Regions from separate parts of the Acidaminococcus hominis genome, predicted to be linked through region 1. Evidence: predicted binding sites of a transcription regulator. Region 1 holds the regulator's gene; the other holds the start of a gene.
The links. Region 1 encodes HrcA, which represses chaperone genes, less so after heat shock. Its sites were predicted from a motif close to TGTTAGCACTCNNNTNANNNGAGTGCTAACA; they were not measured.
Positions count from the first base shown of each region.

Region 1 (4,038 bases):
TTGTTGATGTCTTTGGGGCTCAGGTTAGCATCGGACAGGGCTCTGTGGGTGCAGTCGATGGTCCGGTCAACCAGGTCGCTGGTCATTTCGTCAAATTTGGCTCTGGTCAGGTCCATATCCAGATGCTGCGGGCCATTGGCGCCTGCGGTAATGAACGGCAGGTTGATGTTGGTGGTCAGCATGTTGGACAGTTCAATCTTGGCCTTTTCAGCAGCTTCACGAATCCGCTGCATAGCCATCTTGTCGCCGGTCAGGTCAATGCCGGTGTCTTTCTTGAATTCGTCGGTCATCCAGTTCATGATGCGCTGGTCGAAGTCATCGCCGCCCAGGTGGGTATCACCGTTGGTGGATTTTACTTCGAATACGCCGTCGCCCAGTTCCAAAATGGACACATCGAAGGTGCCGCCGCCCAGGTCATAAACCAGGATGGTATGGTCATCGGTCTTATCAATGCCGTAAGCCAGTGCAGCTGCGGTAGGTTCGTTGATAATCCGTTTTACTTCCAAACCGGCAATCCGGCCAGCGTCCTTGGTGGCCTGCCGTTGGCTGTCGTTGAAGTAGGCAGGAACCGTAATAACGGCTTCCGTTACTTTTTCGCCCAGGTAGCGTTCTGCATCGCCCTTCATCTTTTCCAGAATCATGGCAGAAATCTGTTCCGGGGTGTAGTCCTTGCCATCAATGGTCACGGTGTATTTGGTGCCCATGTGCCGTTTGATGGAGCTGATGGTCCGTTCCGGGTTGGACACAGCCTGGCGTTTGGCCAGCTGGCCTACCAGTCTTTCACCATTTTTGGTGAAGCCTACAACGGAAGGAGTCAGACGGCCGCCTTCCTGGGTGGTGATTACCGTAGGTTCGCCGCCTTCCATAACGGCTACAACGGAGTTGGTGGTACCTAAGTCAATACCTATAATCTTAGACATAATGAATTCCTCCTGTCAAATCTCGCTTCTTACGCTTTACGCAAAGGTTATCTATTGATTAAGAGTTACGCACAACACGAACCTTGGAATGGCGGATGACCTTGTCGCCGATCTTGTAGCCCTTTTCCAGGACCAGATCCACGCTTTCATCCGGCAGGTCAGGGTTCCCGCCCTGCATAACGGCCTCATGAATGTTGGGATCGAAGGGTTTTCCTTCCGCAGGAATTTCCTCGATGGACAGATTCTTGAGGGCTTTTTCAAACTGCTTGTGGATTTTTTCCATCCCCACTTGGATGGCGCTGGTATCAGTGGAGTTCTTCAGGCTTTCTTCCGCCCGTTCGAAGTTGTCCAGCACCTTCAAAAACTCCTTGGAAACCTGGGCCGTAACAAACTGGCTCAGCTGTTCCCGTTCTTCATTGTTGCGCTTTCTGAAGTTATCGAAATCTGCCTGCAATCTTAAAAGACGGTTTTGCAGGTCCTGGATTTCCTTGGCCTGTGCGTCAAGCTTGGCATCCTTGGGATCCACGGCTTCTGCTTTGCCGTCCTCAGTCTGGGCCTTGGCATCTGCCTTTTCAGCAGCCTGTGCGGCGGCTTGTGCCTGTGCTTCAGTTTCAGCTGCGGCAGTAGTTTCTTCTTTTACCTTCTGCTGTTCTTCTACCATAGTTCCTCCCTACTTTTCGTCTATTTTACTCATAACCACCCGTAGGTAATCATGCAGGTAATCCATAACGGAAATTACTTTCTTGTACTCCATGCGGGTTGGCCCCAGTACGGCCAGGGTTCCAATCACCTGTCCGTTCAGCCGGTAGGTGGCCTGAATCATGCTGCAATCTTGAATGCCGGAGAATTTGTTTTCGCTGCCAATGGTCACGCGCATGCCCGAATGGGCACTGTCCGCTTTCAGCATATCCTTGAGCATCTGCTCCTCTTCCAGGACGCTGAGCAGCTCCTTGATCCGTTCTGGATCCCGAAATTCCGGCTGGCTCAGCAGCTGCTTGGTGCCTCCCAGGAACATCTTGTCCTCACTTTGTCCGGACTGCATTTGCCGGATTCCCTTGATCAGGGAAACGTACAGGGCTTTGTCCCCTTGGAGGGTGTCGCGCACTTCTTGCAGAACCGCATCGGTGATATCGTTCAGCTTCATCCCATGAAGTCTGTTGGTCACCCGTTCTGCCAGGGCATCCATTTCCATCTTGCTCATGCCGGCAGGGATTTGGATTACACCATTATCCATCTGCCCGTCATCTTCTACGATGCACAAAATGGCTTGATGCTCATTCAGGGGCAGGAACCGGATATAGGAAAAAGCACTTTCCCGGTCCTTGTTGGCCAGCACCACGGACACGTTCTTGCTCATCCTGGATAATATCTTGGCGGTGGACTGAAAAATGTCGTCGATGCTGTGTACCCGTTCCCGGTACCAGCTGTTGATCAGCGCCACATCATTGGGTGAGAGGGTGTCCGGTTTCACCAGAGAATCCACGTAGTAGCGGTAGGCTGCTGCGGAGGGAATCCGGCCAGCCGAAGTGTGCGGCTGCTCCAAATAGCCCAAAAGCTCCAGGTCGGACATTTCGTTCCTGATGGTAGCGGGGCTGATTCCCAGGTTGTATTTTCTGGCGATGGTGCGAGATCCTACAGGCTCAGCCGTTTCGATATAATCTTCAATGATGAGTTGAAGTATTTTTTTCTTGCGGTCACTTAGCACTGTAATCATCTCTTTTCTAGATTGTTAGCACTCAAACCATTGGAGTGCTAACATCTAATGGTAAAGATACACCTATTTAGTCAAATTGTCAATACTTTTGACTAAATATTTTTTTCTTTTTTAGCCTCCGGCGGCACCGTGAGAAAAGTCTCAAAGGCCAGATTCCCAAAGCGCATGCCCTGGGGCGTCAGGTGGATATTGTCCCCCTCCTGCTCCAGCCAGCCCCGGGATTGGCACTCCTCCCAGGCTGTTTCATAAAAGGGAAAGAAGGCCGTTCCCGTGCGCTCCTGAAACTCCATCAGGTTCAGCCCCTGCCGGGTTCTCAGGCTCATAAAGACCAGCTCCTCCCGACGGATTTCCGGGGTGAGGGTTTCCACTTCCAGGGGTTTTCCTTCAATATATTCCCGGATACCCGCAGGATTGGTTTCCCGACGCTTACCATTAAACCGGCAGGCCCCGCAGCCAAAGGCCATATAGGGCAGGTAATGCCAGTATACCTGGTTGTGGAGGGACTCCTGGCCGGGCCGGGCGAAGTTGGCGATTTCGTAGCGCTGGTACCCGGCCTGGGGCAGGGCGTCCATCAGGTAGTCGTACATGGCGTCCACCGCCTCGTCAGGGGGCAGGCTCAGCTGCCCCTTGGCCAGCTGCCGCTCCAGCTGGGTCCCCTCCTCTACAGTCAGGCCGTAGACGGAAATATGGTCCACGCCGGTGGCAATCAGCTTCTGTAGGGAATCCTGGACTCCCGCCAGGGTCTGGGTGGGATACCCGTAGATTAAGTCCCCGCTAATCCGGGCAAAACCGGCCTCCCGGGCCAGCTGCACAGCCTCCGCCGCCTCCTCTGCCGTGTGGATACGGCCCATCAGGGCCAGCTCCCCGGGCTGGAAGGATTGGATTCCCATACTCAGCCGGTCAAAGCCCAGCTGGCGATAGGCCCGGAGACTTTCCAGGGTTACCGTGCCCGGATTGGCTTCCAGGGTAGCCTCTGCCGGGTGCTGCCAGAACCTCCGGTCCTTCAGGGCCTGGACAATTTGGGCCAGCAGCTCCGGGGGCAGGACGCTGGGCGTACCACCGCCAAAGTAGATGGTAGCCGTAGGGCTCAGCGGCAGGTCCGGCTCATAGGCGCGAATTTCCTCCACCAGCCGCCGGGTATACGCTTCCATTACCTGGGGAGACTGGATCTGATAGGAAGCAAAATCACAATAGCAGCATTTATGGACGCAAAAAGGAATATGAATGTAGATACCTTGGTACAATTGCCAGCGTGGCCGCATGGAGTTCTCCCCTCTTTCTGTACATTTCGCAAGTTCCTACCTATTGTAGCACAAATGGGACCGGGGAGAAAACGGCGGCAGTAAAACAAAAAAGCCATGCCGCAGCATGACTTTTTTGTACCCATCTTACTTTATTTAATGA
Region 1 covers NZ_JAKVMG010000001.1:1,022,861-1,026,898, forward strand. The annotation lists gene dnaK (molecular chaperone DnaK) at 1-920, opposite strand, end outside; gene grpE (nucleotide exchange factor GrpE) at 979-1,581, opposite strand; gene hrcA (heat-inducible transcriptional repressor HrcA) at 1,591-2,634, opposite strand; gene hemW (radical SAM family heme chaperone HemW) at 2,727-3,896, opposite strand; gene ttdB (L(+)-tartrate dehydratase subunit beta) at 4,028-4,038, opposite strand, start outside.

Region 2 (4,038 bases), 1.1 Mb from region 1:
CGTCTTCAATGGTGCAGGTAATGTCCTGAAGCACCGGGATGCCCCGGCGGTAGGCAAAGTTTACAGCACTTGCTTCAATCATGGGTCAGCGTCCCCCTTCTTTGGAATTTTTGCGTCAATTCTTCTTCGGCTTCCAGCTCATTGCGCCAGTCGCCCAGTTTGATCTGGAACCGTTTTTCCAGGCCCAGCTTCACCTGCCACAGTTCCGGCAGGTTTTCCCGCAGGTCTTCCCGCTCGTAGACGGCCTGGGCAGCTTCCTCAAAGCGGCCTTGGACCACCGCTTCCCCGCCGCTGATTAACACCAGATCCGTCAGATAGGGGAGCAGGTAGTTCAGGTCATGTTCCACCACCACTACGGTCATCTGCTGCTGCCGGTAGATTTTGTGCACCAGGGCATACAGGGACCGGGCTCCGTCCGGATCCAGGGCCGAAACCGGTTCGTCCAAAATCAGGATTTCCGGCTGACAGGCCAGTACAGACGCCAGCAGCAGCCGCTGCCGCTGGCCCCCGGACAATTCGTCCAGCTGGTAATTTTCCCGGCCAGGAAGGCCTACCTCTGCCAGGGCCTGGGACACCCGGGCATCCACTTCATCTGGAGAAAAACCATGGTTCAAAAGGCCAAAGGCAATTTCTTCTCCCGCCGTCAGGGACACCATCTGGCTTTCATAGTCGTCCAGCATAATTCCCACCCGCATGGCCAGTTCAGAAATTTTCTTGCCCTGGATATTTTCTCCCAAAACTTCTACCGAGCCGTGGTACCTTCCGCCATAATAATGGGGGACAATTCCCGTCATGGCCTTGCACAGGGTGGTTTTTCCAGCGCCGCTGGGACCGGCGATGGCCGTAAAGGAGCCTTCCTTGATGGTCAGGTTGATATCCTTCAGCACCAGGTCGCTGTTCAGGTATTCAAAATAAAAATCGGAAATCCGAATTGCCGCTTCACTCATGTTGTCCACCCTCCGTTGCAAAGAAAATCTTCCGGACCGGGCCGTACAGGGCCTGGGTTACCAGGGCGTTCACCAGGGCAATCACAGCTACCAGAGGCAGCATGGCCCGGATCCACACAACCAAAGGCAAACCCAGAACCAATTTCAGAATATGGGTAAATACTGACCCGCTGACAAAGGTGGCCAAAAAGCCCACAATAAAGGGTTTTACCCGCAGGTTTTCCAAATGGGTCAGGGCAAAGGCCTTTACCAGAATGCAGGCAGTAGCTGCGCCGCACAGTTCACTGGCCAGGTTGCCCAGGGGAAACGCGGATTTAGAGGAGGGAATCAGGGTCAAGCCGGCCACAAAGCCTATTCCCAGGGCCCGGCTCAGGCTGGGACGGGTCAGGCAAATGGTAATGGAATACATGGCAATGGTCCAGTTGGGGGTTACGCCTCCTACGTTGGGGCTGATGGTGTGCAGAATAACGCCGATTGCCAGCAAAAGAGCGGTGACTGCCACCCAGCGATGGGTGTCCCGAGCTGCTTCGACAGTAATTAACTCCGGAATTTGTTTTTCCATTGACCGTTGCTCCTTTTTTCGCAATTTTTTCAAAAACTATTGTAAATTATAGTTTACGTGGGATAGAAGGTGTTGTCAAGGGTGTTTCCTCCAGAAAACATTGTCTCCTTTGCAGGTGCACACATAAAGAAATCCCGGAGCCATACTTGCGTATGACTCCGGGATTCTCTCCGGAACCCTCCCTGAGGGTTCCCTTCCTCGTTATCCTTCGATAGCGATATATTTCTTGGTTTCTTCTTTCTGAGGTTCTTTCTTAGGAATGCTCAATTGCAGGATGCCGTTTTCGTATTTGGCTTTCACATCGGCCTCGGTGATATTTTCCCCTACATAAACCGTACGGGCACATTCACCATAGGAACGTTCACGGCGGATATATTGCCCTTTCTTATCCTTCTCATCCTTGTCCAAACCCTTGGAAGCCCGGATGGTCAGATAGCCATTTTCCAACTGCGCCTTGATTTCCTCTTTCTTGAAGCCCGGCAGATCGATATCCAGTTCGTAGTGGTCACCCACGTCCCGAATGTCCATCTTCATCATGTTTCTGCCATGTTTCCCGTACAAAGGATTCCGGCTGCTGAACATATCATCAAAATCATCCATCAAATCTTCAAAACCATTTTCATCGAATACACTAGGCAGTAACATAAGCCATTCCTCCGTTCATCTTGGCCATGAAGGTCAGCTTTTGGAACTACCGAAAGGCTATTGCAACGGTTCTTTTTGGGAACCCTTTCCTTGGTCTCTCCTTCGTTCTGGTTATAATATACCACTTGTTGTTAGCACTGTCAATAGTTGAGTGCTAATTAGTCAAAGTTTTTTACTATTTTTTCTTATTCACCGCAAAACGGCCCTTCCCACCTGGGGGAAAGGCCGTCCGTTTTTTTCTGGGTTAATTTGTTTTTTCTACAGTGATTTCAAAAATATTGATTACGTCCGCATCCGGGCAGGCTACCCGCAGGGTATTGCCCTTCATGCCGGGGATGATGCCCCCGTAGCGGAGAATGTCGATATAGGGAAACAGCACGTGCTGGGCCATGGGGCAAAGCTGTCCCCGCTGGGTATCCCAGTCAAAGGTACAGCCGGCTGTATGGCCGTGGTGGCAGCCCCTGGGGCCCTTTTTGTCCACCACCCGAATGGTAATCTTGGGTCTTGTCATCAGCCGCCTCCTTACTGCCCGTCCGGGTACGCTACCAAAAACAGGTTGTGATTGCCCCCTTCGCTTTCCGGGAAGGAACCAAACATATCAAACAGGGCAAAGAACCGGGCCGCCGGATAAATCCCGTAGCCGTCCTGGTTATGGTCCGTGGTATCGTAAGGGTCCGCCATGATGACTACATCATCCTGGGGATTTTCCGTACCCATATCATCATAGCCGATGATATCCTGCCAATGGCCGCCCCAGTCGATCCAGCATACCATAATGGGACGCCCCTGCTGGAGGAAGCGTTTGATATCTTCCGGGCCAAAGGTCTTGCCTTTCCGGGCATAGTCCGTGGAACTGATGGTCTTAAAGCCCCCCACCTTTTGGAAAATGTCTTCCATTTGGGCCAGGGTGGTGCCGGGATACCCCTCCGGGAAGCCGTTTACCTTCAGGTCCTTGCAGGAATGGCGCAGGTCCGCCAGCTTTTGCTCCGACCAACCGTCCCGCTTGCCGTACCAGTTGAGCACCATCAGGGCCGCGGCCGGTCCACAGGACCATTCACTGGACTGCTGGAGGGTCTGGAAATGGGGCAGCAGGAGGAGGGAGCCTTTGCCCTTCATATGGTAAAAATCCGGGTGGGCAAAATAGGGATCCGGCTGGTGGTCCAACTGCCGGTCAATGGAGGCAGCCCCCTCATTGACGGTTATTTTGGCCGCTCCCGGGATTTTCATATCATTGGTATAATCTGCTGCCTGGACGGGAAAATGCAGTCCCAAGCTCAAGCACAGGGCCAGCAGCCCCAAGGAAAACAGTTTTTTGGTCTTTTGCATATTACATCCTTTCTGCAGGAAAGTCCTGCCATCTCCAAGAAACTTACTATGGAATTTATTATAAAGGATTTTCCCAAAAAAACCTAGCGCTCCCCCTAAATTGGGTGTATAATGTAATAAAAGTTATTACAATAGAGGATGGATCATCATGGATAAACACGAGGAAATTGTTGCTGAAGTGAAAAATCTGGTTGCTGCGCCCAGCGTTTACGGCGGCTTAAAAGAACTGGCCCAGAAATGGCTGGATGCAGAAGGCACTGCTGCCCAAGCCAATCTGACCGCTCTGCTCCATGCGGCCCTGAAGGAAGATGTCAACACCATCGATGCGGTCATTCCTTTCTTTGCTTCCGAAGCAGCCAAAAAAGCGTTCGGCGCTGACCAAGCTGCCCAAATGCTGGCCAAGGCCCAGGAAGTCAAGGCAAGCGGCGGCAAATACTGCTTCTGCCCGGCCTGCACCGCCGGAGCCAAACTGCTGGAATTGTTGGCCTAAGGGCTCACCAGGGAAGGTAATTCCTTCCCTGGCTTTTTTCTGTCCAAACCAAGGATAGGACCACTGAG
Region 2 covers NZ_JAKVMG010000001.1:2,096,297-2,100,334, reverse strand. The annotation lists gene LKE88_RS09485 (energy-coupling factor ABC transporter ATP-binding protein) at 1-82, opposite strand, end outside; gene LKE88_RS09480 (energy-coupling factor ABC transporter ATP-binding protein) at 75-947, opposite strand; gene LKE88_RS09475 (tryptophan transporter) at 940-1,509, opposite strand; gene LKE88_RS09470 (Hsp20/alpha crystallin family protein) at 1,711-2,154, opposite strand; gene LKE88_RS09465 (TIGR04076 family protein) at 2,399-2,665, opposite strand; gene LKE88_RS09460 (C39 family peptidase) at 2,677-3,480, opposite strand; gene LKE88_RS09455 (heat-shock protein Hsp90) at 3,629-3,970, shown strand.
Region 2: the regulator HrcA is predicted to act here: its motif matches at 2,284-2,314, upstream of LKE88_RS09470 (Hsp20/alpha crystallin family protein).